DNA from 2 places in the Edwardsiella piscicida genome. Region 2 is predicted to be linked to the other one. Evidence: predicted binding sites of a transcription regulator. Region 2 holds the regulator's gene; the other holds the start of a gene.
What was found. The regulator PurR, encoded in region 2, represses purine synthesis genes. The targets are predictions, from matches to a motif close to CANGCAAACGTTTGCNTG.
Positions count from the first base shown of each region.

Region 1: the regulator PurR is predicted to act here: its motif matches at 1,571-1,588, upstream of purL (phosphoribosylformylglycinamidine synthase).

Region 1 covers NZ_CP090968.1:851,009-854,570, forward strand. The annotation lists gene mltF (membrane-bound lytic murein transglycosylase MltF) at 1-1,404, opposite strand, end outside; gene purL (phosphoribosylformylglycinamidine synthase) at 1,685-3,562, shown strand, end outside.
Region 2 covers NZ_CP090968.1:1,782,857-1,786,418, forward strand. The annotation lists gene L1P05_RS08165 (ATP-binding cassette domain-containing protein) at 1-546, opposite strand, end outside; gene L1P05_RS08170 (ABC transporter permease family protein) at 533-2,155, opposite strand; gene purR (HTH-type transcriptional repressor PurR) at 2,160-3,185, opposite strand; gene cydH (cytochrome bd-I oxidase subunit CydH) at 3,540-3,562, shown strand, end outside.

The sequences.
Region 1 (3,562 bases), 930 kb from region 2:
CAGCTGGGTCGCCTCTGCCGCCTCTCGCTTCTCTTTCTCCTGCAGGTAGCCGCGCAGGCTGACGGTATAGCGGCGAATGTTTTCGACGTACTGGTAGGCTTCGTGTCCCCGCGCGTAGCCGTAGGTCAGCCGCTGGTAGTATTTCTTTTGGCTCAGCAGCGGCAGGCGCTGTTTGACATCGGCCCAGCTGTCGGGATTGGCTCCCTGTTTTTGGGTCAGCTGGCGGACATCCAGCATGTGCCCATAGCCCATATTGTAGGCGGCCAGGGCGAACCAAATCCGCTCATCCTGCGGAATGCTCTCCGGCAGCCTCTCCATCAGCCGTTCGAGGTACAGCGAGCCGCCGGCGATGCTCTCCTCCGGATCGAGACGATCTTTCACCCCCAGCCCCTCGGCGGTGGCGCGTGTCAGCATCATCAGCCCACGTACGCCGGTCGGCGACGTGGCCTGGGGGTTCCAGTGCGACTCTTGGTAAGCGATCGCGGCCAGCAGCCGCCAGTCCATTTTGCGCGCATGCTGGGTAAAAAAGTCCTGCAGCGACGGCAGTACGCTATCGATCGCGGAGAGGAACGTACGCGTATCGACGTAGTCAAAGCTGCCGACGTGGCCGATATATTTCTCCTCTAGGCGCGCCAGGGTGCCGTCTTCAGCGCTCTGGCTGAAGAAGTCCAGCATCGCCGCGTACAGGCTGTCATCCTCGCTGCGGTTGAGATACCACATGACCGGCTCTTCATCGCTGATATCGAAGGCGACCGCCACCTGCGGGTGGATCCGCTGAAACAGGGAGATGGCCATCGAGTCCGCTACCGTATAGTCCAGCTTGCCCTCGGCGACCTGCTTAAGCAGCTCGGTTGCCGACAGGCTGTCGCTGCTCTGCCACTGCAGACCAGGGTACTTTTGCTGGCGGTAGTGGTCCAGGGTGGTGATATGGGCCGAGCCGGACTGCACCATCAGGGCGCCGCTGAGATCGCCCAGGTTACGCGGGCGCACTTTGCCCTGGCGGTAGACCAGCTGTTGGGAGACGGAGTAATAGGTCGGCCCGGTGCGATAGCGGTGCAGCCGCGCGCTGTTGTACAGCAGTCCGGCGGCGACCATATCAGCATCCTGTCCATCCAGATCGTCAAACAGACCCGGCAGCGTAGGGCGCACGGTGACGCGCAGCTTCACGCCCAGATAGTCGGCGAAGCGTTTGGCCAGCTCATAGTCCAGGCCGGAGATCGCATTGCCCTCACGCTGATAGGTGAGCGGCGAGACGATGGTGCTGACGCGCAGCTCTCCCCGGTCGAGGATCTGCTGTAGCTGGCTTTCATTACCGCTGCGCCACGGAATATTGGGCCACAGCGCCAGCGCCAAAAGCGCGGAGACAATACCGATAAGGTAATAATTATATTTTATACGTTTCAAATAGTTATCCCATGACGGTCTAGCGGGATGCGGTTGCTGGTGTTAAAAGTGGAATAAAGGTAAAGCCAATCAGGCAGGCGCATTTTGCTTAACAAAACGCCAGCGTGCAACTTTAACCGCATTATTGGGCAATAAATGAGCCGATCGCGATCTTTACAAGAAAGGCTACGCAAACGGTTTCGTCGGCGTGGGAGATTCACTATAATGGCGCCCGGTTTCCCCCTGTTTCGCCCATTGAGGCGGCTGTAAACAGCTTCCTCGCAGACGAGAGAATCAAATCATCATGGAAATTCTGCGCGGCTCCCCCGCTTTATCGGCCTTTCGTGTTAACCAGCTGCTGTCTGCCTGCCGCGACGCGTCCCTGCCCGTCGACGCGATTTACGCCGAGTACATTCACTTTGCCGACGTCAGCGCGCCGCTGGATCCGGCGGCGCACGATACGCTGCGCCAGCTGCTGACCTACGGGCCGTCGCAGGCTGTCCGCCCGCAGTCAGGACGGCTGCTGCTGGTCACGCCGCGCCCGGGCACGATCTCCCCCTGGTCATCCAAGGCGACGGATATCGCCCGTCACTGCGGGCTGGCGCAGATCCGTCGGTTGGAGCGCGGTCTGGCTTACTACATTGAGGCCGAGGCGCTGGATCAGGCGCAGTGGCAGACGCTGTGCGATCGGCTGCACGACCGCATGATGGAGCGGGTCTTCACTGCGCTGGAGCAGGCCGAGCAGCTGTTTGAGCAGCATACGCCGCAGCCGGTGCAGTATGTGGATATCCTTGGCGGGGGACGGGCCGCGCTGGAGGAGGCCAACCAGCGGCTGGGGCTGGCGCTGGCGCAGGATGAGATGGACTACCTGCTAAACGCCTTTACCCGCCTGGAGCGCAACCCGAGCGACGTCGAGCTGTATATGTTCGCCCAGGCCAACTCGGAGCACTGCCGCCACAAGATTTTTAACGCCGACTGGGTTATCGACGGGCAGCCGCAGGATAAATCGCTGTTCCAGATGATTAAAAACACCTATCAGCAGACGCCGGAGCATGTGCTGTCCGCCTATAAGGACAACGCGGCGGTCATGGAAGGCTCCGCGGTGGGGCGCTTCTTTGCCGACGCCGATAACGGCTGCTATGACTTCCATCAGGAGCCGGCGCACATTCTGATGAAGGTGGAGACTCACAACCACCCGACGGCGATCTCGCCCTGGCCGGGGGCCGCGACCGGATCCGGCGGGGAGATCCGCGACGAGGGGGCGACGGGGCGCGGCGCCAAGCCAAAGGCGGCGCTGGTCGGCTTCTCCGTCTCCAACCTGCGCATCCCGGGATTCGAACAGCCCTGGGAGCAGGATTTTGGCCGTCCGGCGCGCATCGTTAGCGCGCTGAATATCATGACCGACGGACCGCTGGGCGGCGCGGCGTTTAACAACGAGTTTGGGCGCCCGGCGCTGCTGGGTTACTTCCGCACCTATGAGGAGCGGGTCGACAGCCATAACGGCGCGGAGCTGCGCGGCTACCACAAGCCGATCATGCTGGCGGGCGGCCTCGGCAACATTCGCGCCGAGCACGTGCAGAAGGGGGATATCGCCGCCGGCGACTGCCTGATCGTGCTGGGCGGTCCGGCGATGAATATCGGCCTGGGGGGCGGCGCCGCCTCGTCGATGACCTCCGGTCAGTCCGATGCCGATCTCGACTTCGCCTCGGTACAGCGCGATAACCCGGAGATGGAGCGCCGCTGCCAAGAGGTCATCGACCGCTGCTGGCAGCTGGGCGATGCCAACCCGATCCGCTTTATCCACGATGTGGGCGCCGGCGGCCTCTCCAACGCCATGCCGGAGCTGGTGAGCGACGGCGGCCGCGGCGGCCGCTTTGAGCTGCGCGACATTCCCAATGACGAGGCGGGCATGAGCCCGCTGGCGCTGTGGTGCAACGAATCGCAGGAGCGCTATGTCCTGGCGGTGGCGCCGCAGGATCTGGCGCGCTTTGCCGCCATCTGCGAGCGTGAGCGTGCCCCCTATGCGGTGATCGGCGAGGCGACGGAGGCGCGAGAGTTGACCCTGAGCGATCGCCACTTTGACAATCGCCCCATCGACATGCCTCTCGACGTGCTGCTGGGGAAAACGCCGAAGATGACGCGCACGGTGGAAACCCTGCGGGCCACGGGGCACGCCCTG
Region 2 (3,562 bases):
GGCGCGTTCGGCGATCTGCTGATAGACCCAGCGGCGAAAGCGGCGGCGCAGCGGGGCGTCCAGACGGGAGAAGGGCTCATCGAGCAGCAGGACCGAGGGCGCGGCCAACAGGGTACGCAGCACGCTGATGCGCGCCCGCTGTCCCCCGGAGAGGGCGGCGGGATAGCAGTCGCCCCGCTCGGTCAGCTCCGCCTGCTGCAGCGCTTGCGTCACCGCCGCCTTCGACGCCCCCGGCGGTAGGGCAAAATGCAGATTTTGCGCCACCGTCAGGTGGGGGAACAGAACATCATCCTGAAACAGCAGCCCGATCCCGCGCTGCCAGGGCGGCAGGCGACTCAGGCTGCGCCGATCCAGCCAGACCTCGCCGCGGACGAGCAGCGGCGGCTGTAGATGGCCGCCGATCCCGGCCAGCAGGGTGGATTTGCCGCAGCCGCTGGGGCCCATCAGCGTGACGATCTCCCCCGGCGACACCGTCAAGGTCAGCGGCGCCAGTAGGGGGCGCCCCGCCAGTTCGACGCGCAGCTGGTTGAGATTAAGGGTGGCCATGCGACGTTGCTCCTCGTATACCGCGCAGCGGTAGCCATAGCGCCAGCAAAAATGCCGGCAGCGGTAGCAGGGTTTGCCATAGGGCGCCGATGGCGGCCAGGCGCCGATCGATGCCGCTGGCATAGGCGACGGTTTCCGTGGCCAGCGTCGGCAGCCGCCCGGCGCCCAGCCCCAGCGTCGGCAGATACATGCCGACGCTGACCGCGAGGCCAAAGGCCATCGCCAGCAGCAGCGCCGGCAGCATCTGCGGCAGCTTAATCCGGTAAAAGGCCTGCCAGGGCGTCTTACCCAACGCCAGCGCCACCTGGGTCTGACGCGTATCGAAACGCAGCCAGGCACCGGACAGCGTCAGCAGGTAGTAGGGGGTGACGAACAGCAGCTGGCCATAGATAACCAGCGGGTAGCTGCCCAGCAGTTGGCTGCGGGCGGCGAAATACTGTAGACCGAAGATCAGCCCCATCTGCGGCAGCAGCAGCGGCAGCAGCAGCCGGGCGCCGGGGGCCCGTCGCCTCAGGGTATACCACTCCAGCGTGCCGAGCGCCAGGATCAGCGCCAGCAGGTTGACCGCCAGCGCGATGCACAGGGTATGCCACAGCGGGGCGCTCCAGTCACTGACGCTGTACAGCCAACTGTCATAGCGCCACTGCCGCGGCCAGCGTTGCGCAAAGGGCCAGCGCTGAGCCAGGGAAATCAGCACCAGCATCAGGTAGGCCGCGGCGGCCAGCGCCAGCGCCAAAGGCCAAAAGGCGGCGTAGGGCGCAGGCCCACCGCGGGCGACGCGCCGTCGCGGGGGACGGCGACCCACGGCGACCCACAGGTGTTCAATGCCATACCAGAGCAGCAGCGCCAGCGCGTTTAAGAGCATCAGCAGCAGCGCCCCGAGGGCCGCCAGCGCCGTCTGTCCACCGTCGGCAATCCACTGCCACAGCAGCTGCGCAAACAGCAGCGGCCGCTGCGGACCGAGCAGCTGCGCCAGATCCAGCGCCGACAGGGCAAAGGCCAGGACGCAGAACATGGGCAGGCGTAGCCCCGGCAGCAGCTGCGGCACCACGATGCGCCACCAGCCCTGCGCCGGGGGATAGCCCAGCGCGGCGCTGATGCGCAGCTGCCGCTGCGCGGCGCAGCGGGCGGCCAGATTCAGGGTAAGCAGATAGAAAAAGGGGGTCTCTTTTAACAGCAGGAGCAGCGAGAGGCTCAGGCCGTAGGGATCGTTGGGAAGCGGCAGATCGGGCGGCTGCTGCCAGTCAAACAGCGGCGCCATCAGGCGCCACAGCAGGCCGGTTGGCGCCAGCAGCATCAGCAGGCCGGTGGCCAGGGCGATGTGGGGGGCTGCCAGCAGCAGCGCCGGCGCCAGCGTGTGCTGACGCTGACGCCGTAGGGTGAGCCCGGCCAGCGCCAGCGCCAGCAGCAGGGCGCCGCCGGAGGAGCCTAGCGCTATCCACAGCGACAGAGCCAGGCTGCGGCCCAGCGCGGGCCACTGCAGCAGCTGCAGCAGCGCCTGTCCCGCATTTTGCTCGGTCAGCGGCAGTAGGGTCGCCGGAACCATCGCCGCCAGCGGTAGTGCGCCGGACAGCAGCACCAGCGCGGGAAACAGGACCAGCCGGGACACGCGCTTAGCGGCGGTAGTCGATGAACGGCCCGTCGGCCACGGAGCGACGCTCAACCAGCTTAGGATGCACTTCGATGGTTTGGGCGTCTTCGCGCTTGCTGGTGATGCGATCGAGCAGCATGTCGAATGCCATGGCGCCAAGGCGCTCCTTGGGCTGATGAATGGTGGTCAGCGCCGGGGTAAAGTAGCGGGCGTTGCGCACGTTGTCGTAGCCGATGACGGAAATATCCTGCGGTACGCGCAGCCCCATCTCGTCCGCGGCGCAAATGGCGCCCATCGCCATGATATCGCCGCCGACAAACACCGCCGTCGGGCGCTGCTTCTGCGACAGAATGTTTTGCATCGCCGCATAGCCAGACTCCGGCTCGAAGTCGCCTTCGACCAGCCAGCTCTCCTGCGGCGTGATGTTGGCCTCCTGCAGCGCCTTGAGGAAACCGCGCAGGCGACCGCCGCCGGTGTTGCGCGATACCGGGCCGGTGATGGCGCCAATGTCGCGGTGGCCGCGCTCGATCAGGTAGCGGCCGGCCAGATAGCCGCCCTCGAAGGCGTTGTCCTGGATAGCATCGGTAAAGTCGCTGCGGCGGGTGCCCCAGTCCATGACCACCATCGGGATATGACGGTAGTCCTCAAGGATCTCCAGCAGGTTCTCCGGATATTCGGAGCACATCACCAGCAGGCCGTCGACGCGCTTTTGCGCCAGCATAGCCAGGTAGGCTTTCTGCTTCTCCAGATTATTGTGGGAGTTACACAGGATCAGGGTATAGCCTTGGCTGTAGCAGCTATTCTCTACCGACTCGATGACCTCGGCAAAGTACGGCGCCTCGCTAGAGGTCGCCAGCAGGCCGATGGATTTGGTGTGGTTGACCTTCAGGCTGCGGGCAACGGCGCTGGGGGAGTAGTGTAGTTCTTTAATGGCCTCCCAGACGGCGGCTTTGGTCTCGTCGGCGACAAAGCGGGTTTTATTGATGACGTGAGACACCGTGGTGGTCGATACGCCTGCGCGCTTTGCCACATCTTTAATCGTTGCCATGAAACAAATGACTCCTAGGCGTACGCGCTGCGTCGCCGTTTTGTTAATCGTTTGCCTGCGTGCATCGGAAAATACGCCTGACAGCGCGGCTCGGCGCCGGCGCGTTTGCGCAATAGGGTGACGTTTGCCATTTCTTGTTTAGAATTATAGCGTCGGCACGCGGCAGTAAACCGCAAATTCTGTCTGATCTCAGGCAAAAGGGGAAGCACTAATTGGCGATTTGCGCAGGATGTAATCATAAGATTTTCTGCGTGTTTTAAGATGTGATTTATGTAAAAATGATTTAACACGGGTTTTGTGCGAATTCTTAAGTCAGTAAAAATTGATACAGAACGTAAAACATGAGGTGTCAGGATGGAAAACGATCTGAAGTATTC